Regions from separate parts of the Paenibacillus sp. FSL R7-0048 genome, predicted to be linked through region 2. Evidence: a T-box and tRNA genes for the amino acid it is inferred to sense, from the RefSeq annotation. Region 2 holds a T-box; the other holds one or more tRNA genes.
The links. A T-box is a leader RNA that pairs with one kind of tRNA and senses whether it is charged. The one in region 2 lies ahead of trpS (tryptophan--tRNA ligase), so its partner is inferred to be a tRNA-Trp.
Positions count from the first base shown of each region.

Region 1: it encodes a tRNA-Trp, which carries the amino acid that the T-box ahead of trpS (tryptophan--tRNA ligase) is inferred to sense. The anticodon was not compared.

Region 1 covers NZ_JBBORF010000001.1:6,240,297-6,246,794, forward strand. Annotated here, with positions in the region: gene NSQ91_RS27535 (ABC transporter ATP-binding protein) at 1-1,232, opposite strand, end outside; gene NSQ91_RS27540 (BMP family ABC transporter substrate-binding protein) at 1,350-2,489, opposite strand; gene NSQ91_RS27545 (AraC family transcriptional regulator) at 2,817-3,572, shown strand; tRNA gene NSQ91_RS27550 (tRNA-Leu) at 3,709-3,787, opposite strand; tRNA gene NSQ91_RS27555 (tRNA-Cys) at 3,802-3,875, opposite strand; tRNA gene NSQ91_RS27560 (tRNA-Gly) at 3,885-3,959, opposite strand; tRNA gene NSQ91_RS27565 (tRNA-Gln) at 3,966-4,040, opposite strand; tRNA gene NSQ91_RS27570 (tRNA-His) at 4,060-4,135, opposite strand; tRNA gene NSQ91_RS27575 (tRNA-His) at 4,179-4,254, opposite strand; tRNA gene NSQ91_RS27580 (tRNA-Trp) at 4,278-4,351, opposite strand; tRNA gene NSQ91_RS27585 (tRNA-Tyr) at 4,358-4,443, opposite strand; tRNA gene NSQ91_RS27590 (tRNA-Thr) at 4,449-4,524, opposite strand; tRNA gene NSQ91_RS27595 (tRNA-Phe) at 4,553-4,628, opposite strand; tRNA gene NSQ91_RS27600 (tRNA-Asp) at 4,639-4,716, opposite strand; tRNA gene NSQ91_RS27605 (tRNA-Met) at 4,742-4,818, opposite strand; tRNA gene NSQ91_RS27610 (tRNA-Val) at 4,836-4,911, opposite strand; tRNA gene NSQ91_RS27615 (tRNA-Glu) at 4,967-5,041, opposite strand; tRNA gene NSQ91_RS27620 (tRNA-Ser) at 5,060-5,152, opposite strand; tRNA gene NSQ91_RS27625 (tRNA-Asn) at 5,156-5,231, opposite strand; rRNA gene NSQ91_RS27630 (23S ribosomal RNA) at 5,292-6,498, opposite strand, start outside.
Region 2 covers NZ_JBBORF010000001.1:3,045,428-3,051,925, forward strand. Annotated here, with positions in the region: gene NSQ91_RS13360 (VanZ family protein) at 1-257, opposite strand, end outside; gene NSQ91_RS13365 (hypothetical protein) at 410-757, shown strand; gene NSQ91_RS13370 (hypothetical protein) at 861-1,319, shown strand; gene NSQ91_RS13375 (aminopeptidase) at 1,424-2,656, shown strand; gene trpS (tryptophan--tRNA ligase) at 2,726-3,721, opposite strand; T-box leader at 3,824-4,106, opposite strand; gene NSQ91_RS13385 (hypothetical protein) at 4,304-4,729, shown strand; gene NSQ91_RS13390 (winged helix-turn-helix transcriptional regulator) at 4,880-5,263, opposite strand; gene NSQ91_RS13395 (sigma-70 family RNA polymerase sigma factor) at 5,488-6,024, shown strand; gene NSQ91_RS13400 (DUF4179 domain-containing protein) at 6,017-6,498, shown strand, end outside.

The DNA.
Region 1 (6,498 bases), 3.2 Mb from region 2:
ATGTTACCACCTGACAACATTCCTATGGGCTGAGAAGGTCCTGAACAGCGGACTTTAAATTCCTCTACAAGGGATACTGCTAGCTTGGCAATTCGTGAGCCATTCAAAAAAAGACCTTTATTCATTGCTTTTGTACGATACTGAGTAGATAGCAGATTATCAGCTATGCTTGCCTCACTAGCGATCCCTTGCCGCATCCGATCCTCCGGTATATAGGAAACGCCTAGCTTACGAATATCCAAAATATCCGATTCACGGATATCCTTTCCCTTCACTAGTACAGAACCCTGACTTGAGACACCTCTCAAGCTACCTGTAAGAGCTTCAATGAGCTGTGTCTGCCCGTTGCCTTCTACACCAGCAATCCCAACGATCTGCCCACCACGTACCGCAAAATTGATATCCGACAATAATGCTTTGCCATCTGCATCATTCACACCGAGTCCCTGCACCGTTAGTACTGGCTCACTAACAGCCAGAATCTCTTTGTCATATTTCAGCACGACATCTCTGCCGACCATTAATCGCGAGATTTCCTGTTCTGTCACATCCTGTGTTTGAAAAACACCTTCACTACGGCCGCTGCGCATAATCGTAATTCTGTCGCAAATCGCTTTGACTTCCTTTAATTTGTGCGAAATAAAAACTATCGTATGCCCCTGTTCCCTTAATTGCTTAAGCTCGCGGAACAATTCCTCTGTTTCCTGTGGAGTCAACACCGCAGTTGGCTCATCAAGCACCAGAATCTTCGCACCACGCAGCAGCGCCTTAAGAATCTCAACCTTTTGCTTCATCCCAACTGTAAGATCCTCTACTTTTGCCTTTGGATCCACGGCCAGATTGTATTTCCTTGCGGTCTCTTCCGTCATGCGCACAGCCTCGGCATAATTAATGCCAACTCCTCTGCGCGGCTCCATACCCAGCACCATATTCTCTGCCACCGTAAAAGAAGGTACCAACATGAAATGCTGGTGGACCATGCCGATGCCTCTATCAATGGCGTCCTGAGCGGATTGCAGCTTTACTTTTTCACCCTTGATATAGATCTCGCCTTCACTTGGCTCTTCCATGCCGAACATAATCTTCATTAAAGTCGATTTACCAGCACCGTTCTCACCTGCAATCGCATGTATTTCTCCCTCACGTAAAGAAAAATGCACGTCTTTATTTGCAACGACGCCATTGGGATATACCTTGGTAATTCCCCGCATTTCCAGCAGAGCTGTGTACATAGGTCTCAACGCCTTTCAACTTGGAGGTCTGCAAAAATATACAGCTGGAATTCCCCTGACTAGAAGAATCTCCAACTGTAGGTTTATCTCTATAGAGCTGATCTTAAGATTTAAAGCTTAAGGCTTAACTGCGTTACGAATAGCTTCTACCTCTGCGGTTTCCATCCCCATCGCATTATCCACTTTAATTTCTTTATTGATCAGCTTTTGCTTCACTTCTTCAACCTTGGCCTGAAGATCAGCCGGGAATACATTTTTATAAATATCATTCTCAGCAATACCTACACCATCATCTACAAAGCTCAATACATCACGTTTGCCCATTTCTAGCGTACCCTCTTGCAATCTCTTCACTGCACCTAGAATAGCCGTATCAATCTTTTTAATAGATGAAGTAACGATTAGATTTGCTTTTTCACTATCCGTATCGTTAATCAACATTGCCTGATCGGAGTCTACACCGATTGCATATTTTTTCTTCTCTTTAGCTGCGTCAAAGATCCCAAGACCTGTACCCCCAGCCACGTTAAAAATAACATCCACACCGGAGTTATATTGAATTAGAGACAGCTCCTTACCTTTTGCCGGGTTAACAAAATCACCAGCGTACGACACAGCCACTTTTACATCAGGATCAACGTACTGAGCACCTTGAATATAACCGACCAAGAAAGCATTAATCCCCGGAATATCCATACCGCCGACAAACCCAATCACATTCTCAGGGGTAGCATTCGGCATATCCGATTGTGTAGCTAATGCTGCTACGGCACCTGCCAAGAAAGATACTTCATTTGTCGCATAAGACATGTTGTACATGTTATCTGGTGCTTCATCGATGTCGGTATCATAATTAATGAATTTTTTGTCTGGATACAATTCTGCCGTTGCATTAAACATCTCTGTAATTTCAGAACCGCCAGAAATAATTACATCCCAATCCTCGGAAGCGATATCGTTAAATGTAGGCTCCCATTTCGTTTTATCAACGCCCATTTCAACAACCTTTATTTCTGCACCAAGTTCATCCTTAACCTTTTGCAAGCCGTTATTAGCGGAATCAAAAAATGATTTATCCCCAAGTGTCCCCGGAATCAGCAATACAACCTTGAGTTTATCCCCTGCACCTGTTTCTCCGCCTTCGTCCGCTTTGGATCCAGTATTCGTTGAAGAACCGTTATTGGACGTGTTATTCCCACATGCTGTGACCAGAACCATCACCATTAATAACAACAAAGAAAGAACTTTTTTATTCATTACTCTATTCCACCCCTAATTTTAGTTGGTTAGTAATCCGCAGAATCCCATCTTCACCCATTGTATAATTCACGGTTCAAATGGAAATTCTCTTTTTTCCAAATAAAGTATCATTAAAAGTAATAAATTTAACGTTTAGGCTCAAAAATAGCAATAAAAATACCATTATTATTAATAATCCGCTTTATTTCCGAACGAGATGGCCAGTCAGGTTGCGAACTTTCGGATTTATTGATACGATCATAACAAATATTATTAAAAATAATTATATGATTTCGGTCATTGTTTTGTACGATTCGGCTAAAACATAAGTATTGGAGGATCATCATGGATCGTGTTCTATATATTGTAAGTGCCACACATGAGCTAAATACTTATATCCCTCCACACCAGCATGAATGCTACGAACTAGTCTATTATTTACAGGGGGTAGGGACAACCAATGTTGGCCCACGAAGTTACCATTTTCGCTCCTCTTCTTTCGCGCTTGTGCCACCCAATCATAAACATGACGAGCACCACCGTGAGGATGCAAATGTATTATTTGTAGGCTTCCACTCGGAACACCCTAATATGAGTAATCTGCTCGGCGTATATGAAGATGATAAAGATCAGACCGTTCTTCAAATCCTGCTGCGAATGAAAGCAGAGTTTACACGCAAGCAAGACGGATTCTCTGAGCTTCTAAACCTACAAATGAGCGAGATTACCGTCCATCTTATGAGGCTTCTTAGTGCCTCTGGATATCAATCCCCAACAGAAGATCGAGTACAATATGTCCTTAATTATATGAATGAGCATTATCGCCATAAATTGTCCGTCGAAACACTATCAGAAATGTCCGGATATAGTTACGATCGTTTTCGCCATCTATTTAAAGAACGTTTCGGGTCTTCACCCCTGCGGTATTTGCTGTTAAAACGCCTGGATTATGCAAAATCTCTATTACGTCATACTCAGATGCAAATCTCTGAAGTATCTGCTGCTGCAGGTTTTGTGAACGATGCCCAATTCTGCAATATGTTCAAACGAGAAATAGGTCTTACCCCGCGAGCATTCCGCATTAATAATCAATCAGGTTAATCACTAATCAGATTAAAAAAAGCCGTTGAAATAGAGAAACTCTCTATTCAACGGCTTACTGCTGTAAACCCAAGGACATAAAGAAAAAAGGTTTGTAAGATTGCTTATAAAAGCATTCTTACAAACCTTTTTAAGATACCGGCGAGAGGACTCGAACCTCCACGGTTTCCCACTCGATTTTGAGTCGAGCGCGTCTGCCATTCCGCCACGCCGGCACATATGAACTAAATGGAGGCGCCACCCAGATTTGAACTGGGGATAAAGCTTTTGCAGAGCTTTGCCTTACCACTTGGCTATGGCGCCATGAAAACTTGGAGCGGACGACGGGAATCGAACCCGCGACCCTCGCCTTGGCAAGGCGATGCTCTACCGCTGAGCCACGTCCGCATAAAATGGCTGGGGATATAGGATTCGAACCTATGAGTGACGGAGTCAAAGTCCGTTGCCTTACCGCTTGGCTAATCCCCAATAACATTTTAAAGTAAAATGGGGCGACTGATGGGTCTCGAACCCACGAATGCCGGAACCACAATCCGGTGCGTTAACCCCTTCGCCACAGTCGCCATATTAAGTTGATATTGTTGCCATTATTCATTTTAAAGTAAATGGGGCGGCCGATGGGTCTCGAACCCACGAATGCCGGAACCACAATCCGGTGCGTTAACCCCTTCGCCACGGCCGCCATATTAAACTTTAGAAAGAACTTGGCAGGGGCAGCAGGAATTGAACCCACACCAACGGTTTTGGAGACCGTTGTTCTACCTTTAAACTATGCCCCTAAAAACTGGTGGAGGATGATGGATTCGAACCACCGAACACTCACGTGAGCAGATTTACAGTCTGATGCGTTTGGCCACTTCGCTAATCCTCCAAGGATGGTGCCGGCGAGAGGACTTGAACCCCCAACCTACTGATTACAAGTCAGTTGCTCTACCAATTGAGCTACACCGGCATGGCACTCATTCTTTTGTGATGATAAATGGTGGCTCGGGACGGAATCGAACCGCCGACACGAGGATTTTCAGTCCTCTGCTCTACCGACTGAGCTACCGAGCCATGATGAAAATGGCGGAACCGACGGGATTCGAACCCGCGATCTCCTGCGTGACAGGCAGGCATGTTAGGCCAACTACACCACGGTTCCAAAAGATATAATTGCTTAAGTTAATTGGTTGCGGGGGCAGGATTTGAACCTGCGGCCTTCGGGTTATGAGCCCGACGAGCTACCGGGCTGCTCCACCCCGCGTCAGTAAGAAAGTGTTATGGTGGAGGCTGAGGGGATCGAACCCCCGACCCTCTGCTTGTAAGGCAGATGCTCTCCCAGCTGAGCTAAGCCTCCATAAACAACAATTGTTATTGTACCAAAGTCCACTAGGATAAATCAAGTGAAAATTTGGTGACCCGTATGGGATTCGAACCCATGTTACCTCCGTGAAAGGGAGGTGTCTTAACCCCTTGACCAACGGGCCATACTAATTATAAATTTGTGGCGGAGAGAGAGGGATTCGAACCCTCGAGACGCTTGTGGCGCCTACACGATTTCCAATCGTGCTCCTTCGGCCAAACTCGGACACCTCTCCATATGGCTCCCCGAACAGGACTCGAACCTGTGACAACTCGATTAACAGTCGAGTGCTCTACCAACTGAGCTATCAGGGAATATTCATACCAGGCTTGATGCCTGAAAACTGAATCCGAAACGAATCTGCATTCTACGTATAGGATAAGCCCTCGACCGATTAGTATTGGTCAGCTCCATGCATTGCTGCACTTCCACCTCCAACCTATCTACCTCGTCGTCTTCAAGGGGTCTTACTAATTGGGAAATCTCATCTTGAGGGGGGCTTCACGCTTAGATGCTTTCAGCGCTTATCCCGTCCGTACGTAGCTACCCAGCCATGCTCCTGGCGGAACAACTGGTGCACCAGCGGTACGTCCATCCCGGTCCTCTCGTACTAAGGACAGCTCCTCTCAAATTTCCTGCGCCCACGACAGATAGGGACCGAACTGTCTCACGACGTTCTGAACCCAGCTCGCGTACCGCTTTAATGGGCGAACAGCCCAACCCTTGGGACCTACTTCAGCCCCAGGATGCGATGAGCCGACATCGAGGTGCCAAACCTCCCCGTCGATGTGGACTCTTGGGGGAGATAAGCCTGTTATCCCCAGGGTAGCTTTTATCCGTTGAGCGATGGCCCTTCCATGCGGTACCACCGGATCACTAAGTCCGACTTTCGTCCCTGCTCGACTTGTAGGTCTCGCAGTCAAGCTCCCTTATGCCTTTGCACTCTGCGAATGATTTCCAACCATTCTGAGGGAACCTTGGAACGCCTCCGTTACTCTTTAGGAGGCGACCGCCCCAGTCAAACTGCCCGCCTGACACGGTCCCCGTACCCGGTAAGGGCACTAGGTTAGAACCTAGATACGATCAGGGTGGTATCCCAACGGCGCCTCCACCGAAGCTTGCGCTCCGATTTCTACGGCTCCCACCTATCCTGTACAGATCGTACCCAAATTCAATATCAAGCTGCAGTAAAGCTCCATGGGGTCTTTCCGTCTTGTCGCGGGTAACCTGCATCTTCACAGGTATTAAAATTTCACCGGATCTCTCGTTGAGACAGCGCCCAAGTCGTTACGCCATTCGTGCGGGTCAGAATTTACCTGACAAGGAATTTCGCTACCTTAGGACCGTTATAGTTACGGCCGCCGTTTACTGGGGCTTCGGTTCATAGCTTCGGGTTACCCCTAACCACTCCCCTTAACCTTCCAGCACCGGGCAGGCGTCAGCCCGTATACTTCGCCTTGCGGCTTCGCACAGACCTGTGTTTTTGCTAAACAGTCGCTTGGGCCTTTTCACTGCGGCCCCCTCGTGCTATTCACACTACCGGGGCACCCCTTCTCCCGAAGTTACGGGGTCATTTTGCCG
Region 2 (6,498 bases):
ATAAACTGAAGGGGAATGAATTGGACGACACTCCCAGAAGGTGCAGCATTGTGCCGGGAGGATGGAAAAGGAAGCAAGACAAGAAAATAAGCGTTCATCAGATAGAGCAGCAGCAGATATAGGATTATAGCTCTAAGCTTATGTATATAGCCATGTCTGCGGTATTGTACGATAAGAAAAGGTAGTGTGAAGACCAGCGCTGCTATTGGAAACATCATGAACGCATACGAAATTGGAAAAAAGTACGAATGAAACATAAGTCACCTGCCGTGGAATTGTTTTTATAAGAAATTTTACTCTACTTGGAAATTAGCTATCCCCGGCTCATTATAAGTTTTTATGATAGGGAACTCAACTAATTTATCCAACGTTTCCGGCATACATATGTCTATGAAGGAGCGTGAAGTGGATGGAGAAAAAGGTTCAGCAGTATTATCGGCTCAAGCAAAAGCAAAAGGATATTGAAAAAGAATTGGCCGAGCTTCGTCAGGATATTTTAAATTATTGTAGTGAGCAGGAAACCACCGAGACTGAAATTGGCCGCTATAAAGTGAAGCTGGTCGTGCAAAACCGCAAAGAATATGATGATGCAAAGTTATATGAGACCTTATCAGACCCCGAAGTGTGGCGTTTGCTCTCCAAATCAGATCCGGCAAAGGTGGCAAGCTTGACCAAGTTGAATGTAATTTCAGAGGATAAAATCATGCATACTTATGCTTTGAAGACAGTGACACTGTTACAGGTGGATAAAAAATAGGGATTGAAGTGAGCGGTTCCTCGCGGGAGCCGCTTTATTTGGCTCATAACTGTCCAAATTAAGGAAATATGTTACAGTATTAGGGTGGAAGGGAGGTTGAATAGTGAAAAAAATAATCATCGGAGGCGTCATGGGCTTAACGATTTTACTTTTTTTCTTCTTTATTTTGCGGCATAATAATCAATCACTTGAGGTGAAACCGGATGTTATGTTCCCAACAACGGAATACAGGGTGACTGATAGTAGTGCTCCAGGATTACATATACTTATAACTGCTGAAGGGGCGGATGTTATTAAGATACAGGCTACATCCGGCAATTTATTGTTATGGAACCCCCCTGACTACAAGGTGCATAACAAAGGTCTTGAGCTGAAAATCAAATCTGGAGATCAAATTTATTGGAGTCCAATGGATGGGGAGAATAAGCAAATAGATGAACCTCAGGATACCAAGATCACAGTGATTGCTTACCATAATGATAAGCAGATCGGAACGTCCAATGTAGAGATTCATAAGAATGATCTAGGTGTCTATACAGGCGAAATACCTGAAGTGAAGTAGCTGAGAATCTAAATCGAATCGCAACTATCCTCGTTTTGCGTTAAAATAAGAAGTGAAGCTGACCGAGTCCTTATAGCAACCCTAGAGATGGAGGAAGAGAATTCATGAAAGATTTTGAAGTAATGCTGGAGAAATATGCGAACCTAGTTGTAAAAGTAGGAGTAAATGTACAGCCTGGACAAGTCCTTATGGTACATGCACCGATAGAAACCGCAGAACTTACTCGCTTGATTGTAGCGAAAGCCTATGAAGCGGGAGCTAAATATGTAATTGTTGACTGGGACGATGAAGCAACTACACGGATCCGTTATGAAAAAGCCCCAGAGGATTCTTTCGATTACTATCCACAGTGGCAGGCTGAGATGATGGAGAAATTCGCGGAAGAGAATGGTGCCATCTTACATATTAAAGTACCTGATCCTGAACTGTTTAATGGCATTGATTCTTCTAAGGTATCTAGAGCAGTCAAAGCAGCGGCTGTTGCTCGCAAGAACTACTCCAAATATACTCGGAACAGCAAAATCAGCTGGTCTCTGGTCAAAGCGCCAACACGTGCTTGGGCGAACAAGGTTTTTGCCGATCTTCCTGAAGAAGAGCGGGTAGAGGCGATGTGGGAAGCTGTATTCCAGATGAATCGTGTGGGCAGCAATGATCCGATAGCTGCTTGGAGAGAGCATATTGGTCAGTTGAAAGAAAGTCAGGACAGAATGAACGCTAAACGTTATAAAAGCTTGCATTACCGTGCTCCGGGAACGGATCTGCATGTAGAGCTTCCGGAAGGCCATTTATGGCGCGGGGGTGGCGGTGAGAATGATAAAGGCGTTTATTTTGTAGCTAATATGCCAACGGAAGAGATTTATTCCATGCCCCATCGTACTGGCGTTAATGGCACAGTTAGAAGCACGCTCCCTCTTAATTTGAATGGACGGTTAGTTGAAGGACTTTCATTCACTTTTGAAAAAGGGAAAGTCGTAGCTTATGAAGCTGAATCCGGACGCGAACATTTAACCTCACTGCTGGCAACGGATGAAGGTGCATCTTATCTAGGAGAAGTAGCCTTAGTGCAGCATGATTCTCCAATCTCTCGCTTGAACCGCATTTTTTACAATACAGGGATTGATGAGAATGCCTCCTGCCATTTCGCGCTAGGAAGTGCTTATCCTGTAAATATTGAAGGCGGCACAAAGCTTACGAACGAAGAGCTTGTGGCTAGAGGAGCTAATGTCAGCTTAACTCATGTCGATTTTATGATCGGTTCAGCAGAGCTGGATATTGACGGAGAGCTGGTGGACGGCACGATTGAACCCGTATTCCGTAAGGGAAATTGGGTGTTGTAAGGAGAAGAAAAAAGCCGGATCTCTTCCAATGAGATTCCGGCTTTTTTTGAGTGCCTATATTGGTCATTTTTAGATTGAAAAATAGTTAAGACTCATAGCCTCACGTACTTCGGCCATTGTTTCTTGAGCAATGCTGCGGGCATGCTGTGTTCCAGAGATTAAGATTTCCTGCACAAGCTTGGGCTTAGTAGCATAATAGGAACGACGCTCTCGCATCGGTTCTATAAGCTGATCTAGAGCTGTCGAAATCAACTGTTTGCAAGCAGAACAACCCATGGTACCCCGCTCACAGCCTTCACGAATTTCGGTTACCCCCGCTGAGCGAAAAGCACCATGATAAGCAAAAATAGGACAGATATCTGGATGTCCAGGATCATTTTTATGCACACGCGCTGGATCGGTTGTGGCTTTTCGTATCTTAAAGATAATCTCTTCCTTAGTGGAGTCCAGCTCGATGGCATTGCCAAGGCTTTTACTCATTTTAGCGTTGCCATCCGTACCCACAAGCCTCGGAGTCTCACTGATCAGTGCTCTGGGTTCCACCAGTATCGGGCTGTACAGCTCGTTGAATCTGCGGACGATTTTGCGGGTTAAATCCAGATGAGGGAGCTGGTCTTCCCCTACAGGAATGATCGTTGCTTTACAAAATGTTATGTCAGCAGTCTGACTAACTGGATAACCAAGAAAACCGTAATACAATTCATCTAAGCTCGAATTTTTCGATTCGGCTTTAATCGTGGGATTATGCCGTAAAGAATTCACAGTAACAAACATAGAGAACAAGAGGGTCAGCTCTGCGATTTCAGGGATCATCGATTGAATAAATATAGTTGTTTTCTCCGGATTTATACCCGCAGATAAATAGTCCAGTGTGATCTCATGCAGATGTTGACCCAGCAGCTGTGGACGATCAAAATGGGTCGTTAGGGCTTGAATATCCGCTAAAAACACAAAAGTTTCATATTGCTCCTGAAGGGCTACTCGGGTCTGCAAGCTGCCGGCGTAATGGCCAAGGTGAAGCTTTCCAGTCACTCGATCTCCAGTTAAGACACGTTCGTTCATCATATAAATTCCTCCTGTTATTTAGCATTTGGTTACACTCGAGTCGCCACCACCAGCCATCATCCATGGCCATCACCTCCTTTAAATGACAAAAAAACCTCATCCAATAAGGACGAAGTTGTCGTGGTACCACCTTAAATGATCGTGTCACCTTACGATTCTTGGCTTTCGATCTTCTCTTACCTGTACGGAGAGGTTGAATTTATTCTCGATACAGGTCCCTTGATAACGGCGGGAACCCCGGTTTTCCCTACTGCATCCATTAAGATAGTTCGGAAAAACAACTATAAAGGCCATTCGAGCATACGCTGGTCACCGGTTCGCACCTACCACCGGCTCTCTGAAGACCATGTTCGTCTGTCTACTTACCCTTTGTCATCGTTGTTCATGATATGTGAATTATTGTAATTCTGAACAGGGATGTTGTCAATGAGTAGAAATCGTATGGTGATTGACGAGGTATCTAGGTTTATATGATCTAGCAAAGTATACCTTAAATGTATATAATCATCAGGAATTAAGTCCAATCTATCATTATGGATTCACAATATACTACTCTATAACCTTGAAATGGAGTGATGATAAATGGCGACAATAATAAGTTATGGGTCACAGGCAAAAATCCCGTTAGATCCGTTTACTACTGCTATAACGGTTGCAGGGATTCCTGGAGCTGGAGCGGGTTTAGCTACAGCGCAAGTAAATATTAGTCCGGCTAATCCGGCTTCTTTCTCCAGTAGAGTCGAGTTAAATGGAAGTTTTAGTCTTACTGCACTTGCTAATAGCCAATTTCTTGTTATCATCCGACGAGCTGGAGTCGATATTTATAGATCCTTTTATCGTTTTACTACAATTACTGATATTCAATTAAGTGCTCAGTGGGTCGATGGTGCTTATATTGGAGTCCACAACTATGAATTGGTAATTCAGAATGATAGCAACTTGCCTATTAATCTATTTGGACCCATATCATTCACAGCAACTGCTATTGGAGGAGAGGGCGTAATTTAAGTTATGTTCCTGTGCGCCATTCAAGGGACGGGTGAATTAAAGCTTTGGACAGTTGAATCGATCTGATTCAGCTGTCCTTTTTTCGTGGGCGTATAATTGAAGTCCAACTCTCGCAGCATAAATCTCCAACCATTTTCTTGATATAGCGGTTTATTTATTTAAGATGTTATCCTCTAAAACAGCGTATTTATCACCGTATTGCTTAATGATATGTTGTTCTCCCCAATTACATAATGCAGTCAAAATATCGCTTAAACTATCACCATATTCACTAAGCTCGTATTCTACTTTTGGTGGAACCTGATTATAAACAATTCGGTTGATGATTCCGTCTGCCTCAAGCTCGCGTAGCTGCTGGGTTAACATTTTTTGAGTAATGCCGGGCATCAACTGTTTTAACTCAGAGGTGCGTTTTTTGCCATGAGTTAAATGACATAGAATTACGCATTTCCATTTCCCTCCGATGACCTCTAGTGTGGCTTCAACAGAAATATTGTATTTTTTCTTGATAGTTGTTGTAGATGTTGTTGTCATGATAACCTCCAAGGTATGGGTACTTTTTAGCACCTATGGCACTTTTGAGTGCGTACTATTGATTATGTCCAATTTAACCTATCATAACATTTTTCATTCAATTTTTATAGAATGCTATAATTTAGAGAGCTTTGAGCAAAAAAAGAAAAACGAAATAAAAACCGTTTCTATACCTCCCCCGTCTTAATCTATGAAAGGTTGAAGAGAGGAGGCTAAGGAAGGACATGACGATGACTAATGCAGAAATGAAAAAAGTAACGATTCTTGATACTCGGAGCGAGACGGATTTTTACGATTCGATATTGGTACATAGAGAACAATTGTACAGTATTGCTTATAGTTACTTGCGGAACCGAAACGATGCGCTGGAAGCGATGCAGGAAATGACTTGCCGGGCTTGGATTAAAAGAAAAACTTTAAAGGACCCCAAAGCATTCAAATCATGGATTATTCGCATTCTAATTTATGTCTGTATAGATGAACAAAGACGAAGAAAACGTTCCATGCCGCTGGTAGATGAAAGAATAGGAGAACAGGTCACACACATTGGCCATCATCGGATGGAAATGCTGTGGGCACTCGAGCAGGTTAAGCCCAAGTATCGCCATGTGCTGCTGCTAAAATACTACAATGATATGACCTTGACTGAGATCGCTAACATTATGAATAAACCCGAGGGGACGGTTAAGACTTGGCAGCATAAGGGGCTCAAGCAGTTGCGAACCATCATAAAGAATCGGGGTGAATGGAACAATGAGTAGTCAAGAGGAGCTAGCCATGTTAAGCGATGCCGGACATATCCCACAAGAACAAAAAATAGAGAATGCAGCCGCTCAGATCTATGCGATCCAAGCAGGTTTGGAATTAGGCAAGAAACGTGGCAGAAGGTTAATGTTCACAAAAAGCGCGATGTCTGTGCTGGCGGCTGCAGTGATGATAGCGGGCTTGCTGTTCTTCAATCCAACCCAGCTGTTGCCACAGCAAGGGACTTCGAGTGTTGAAACGTTTGATTGGGGCGTATTGGAGCCTTTTAAAACATTGGCTGCAGCTGATATTGATGCTCTTACACTAGAGTCTGCAATCCGGAATGATTATGTACAAATCGTTAATAAGAGTGCTGAATCAAATGGATATAAAATTACGCTAAATGCTGTGCTTGCTGATGAAAATAAAATCATGCTGCTGTATACAGGGACAACAAGTGATGGTCAGGAAGTGTACAGTGTAAATAGTGT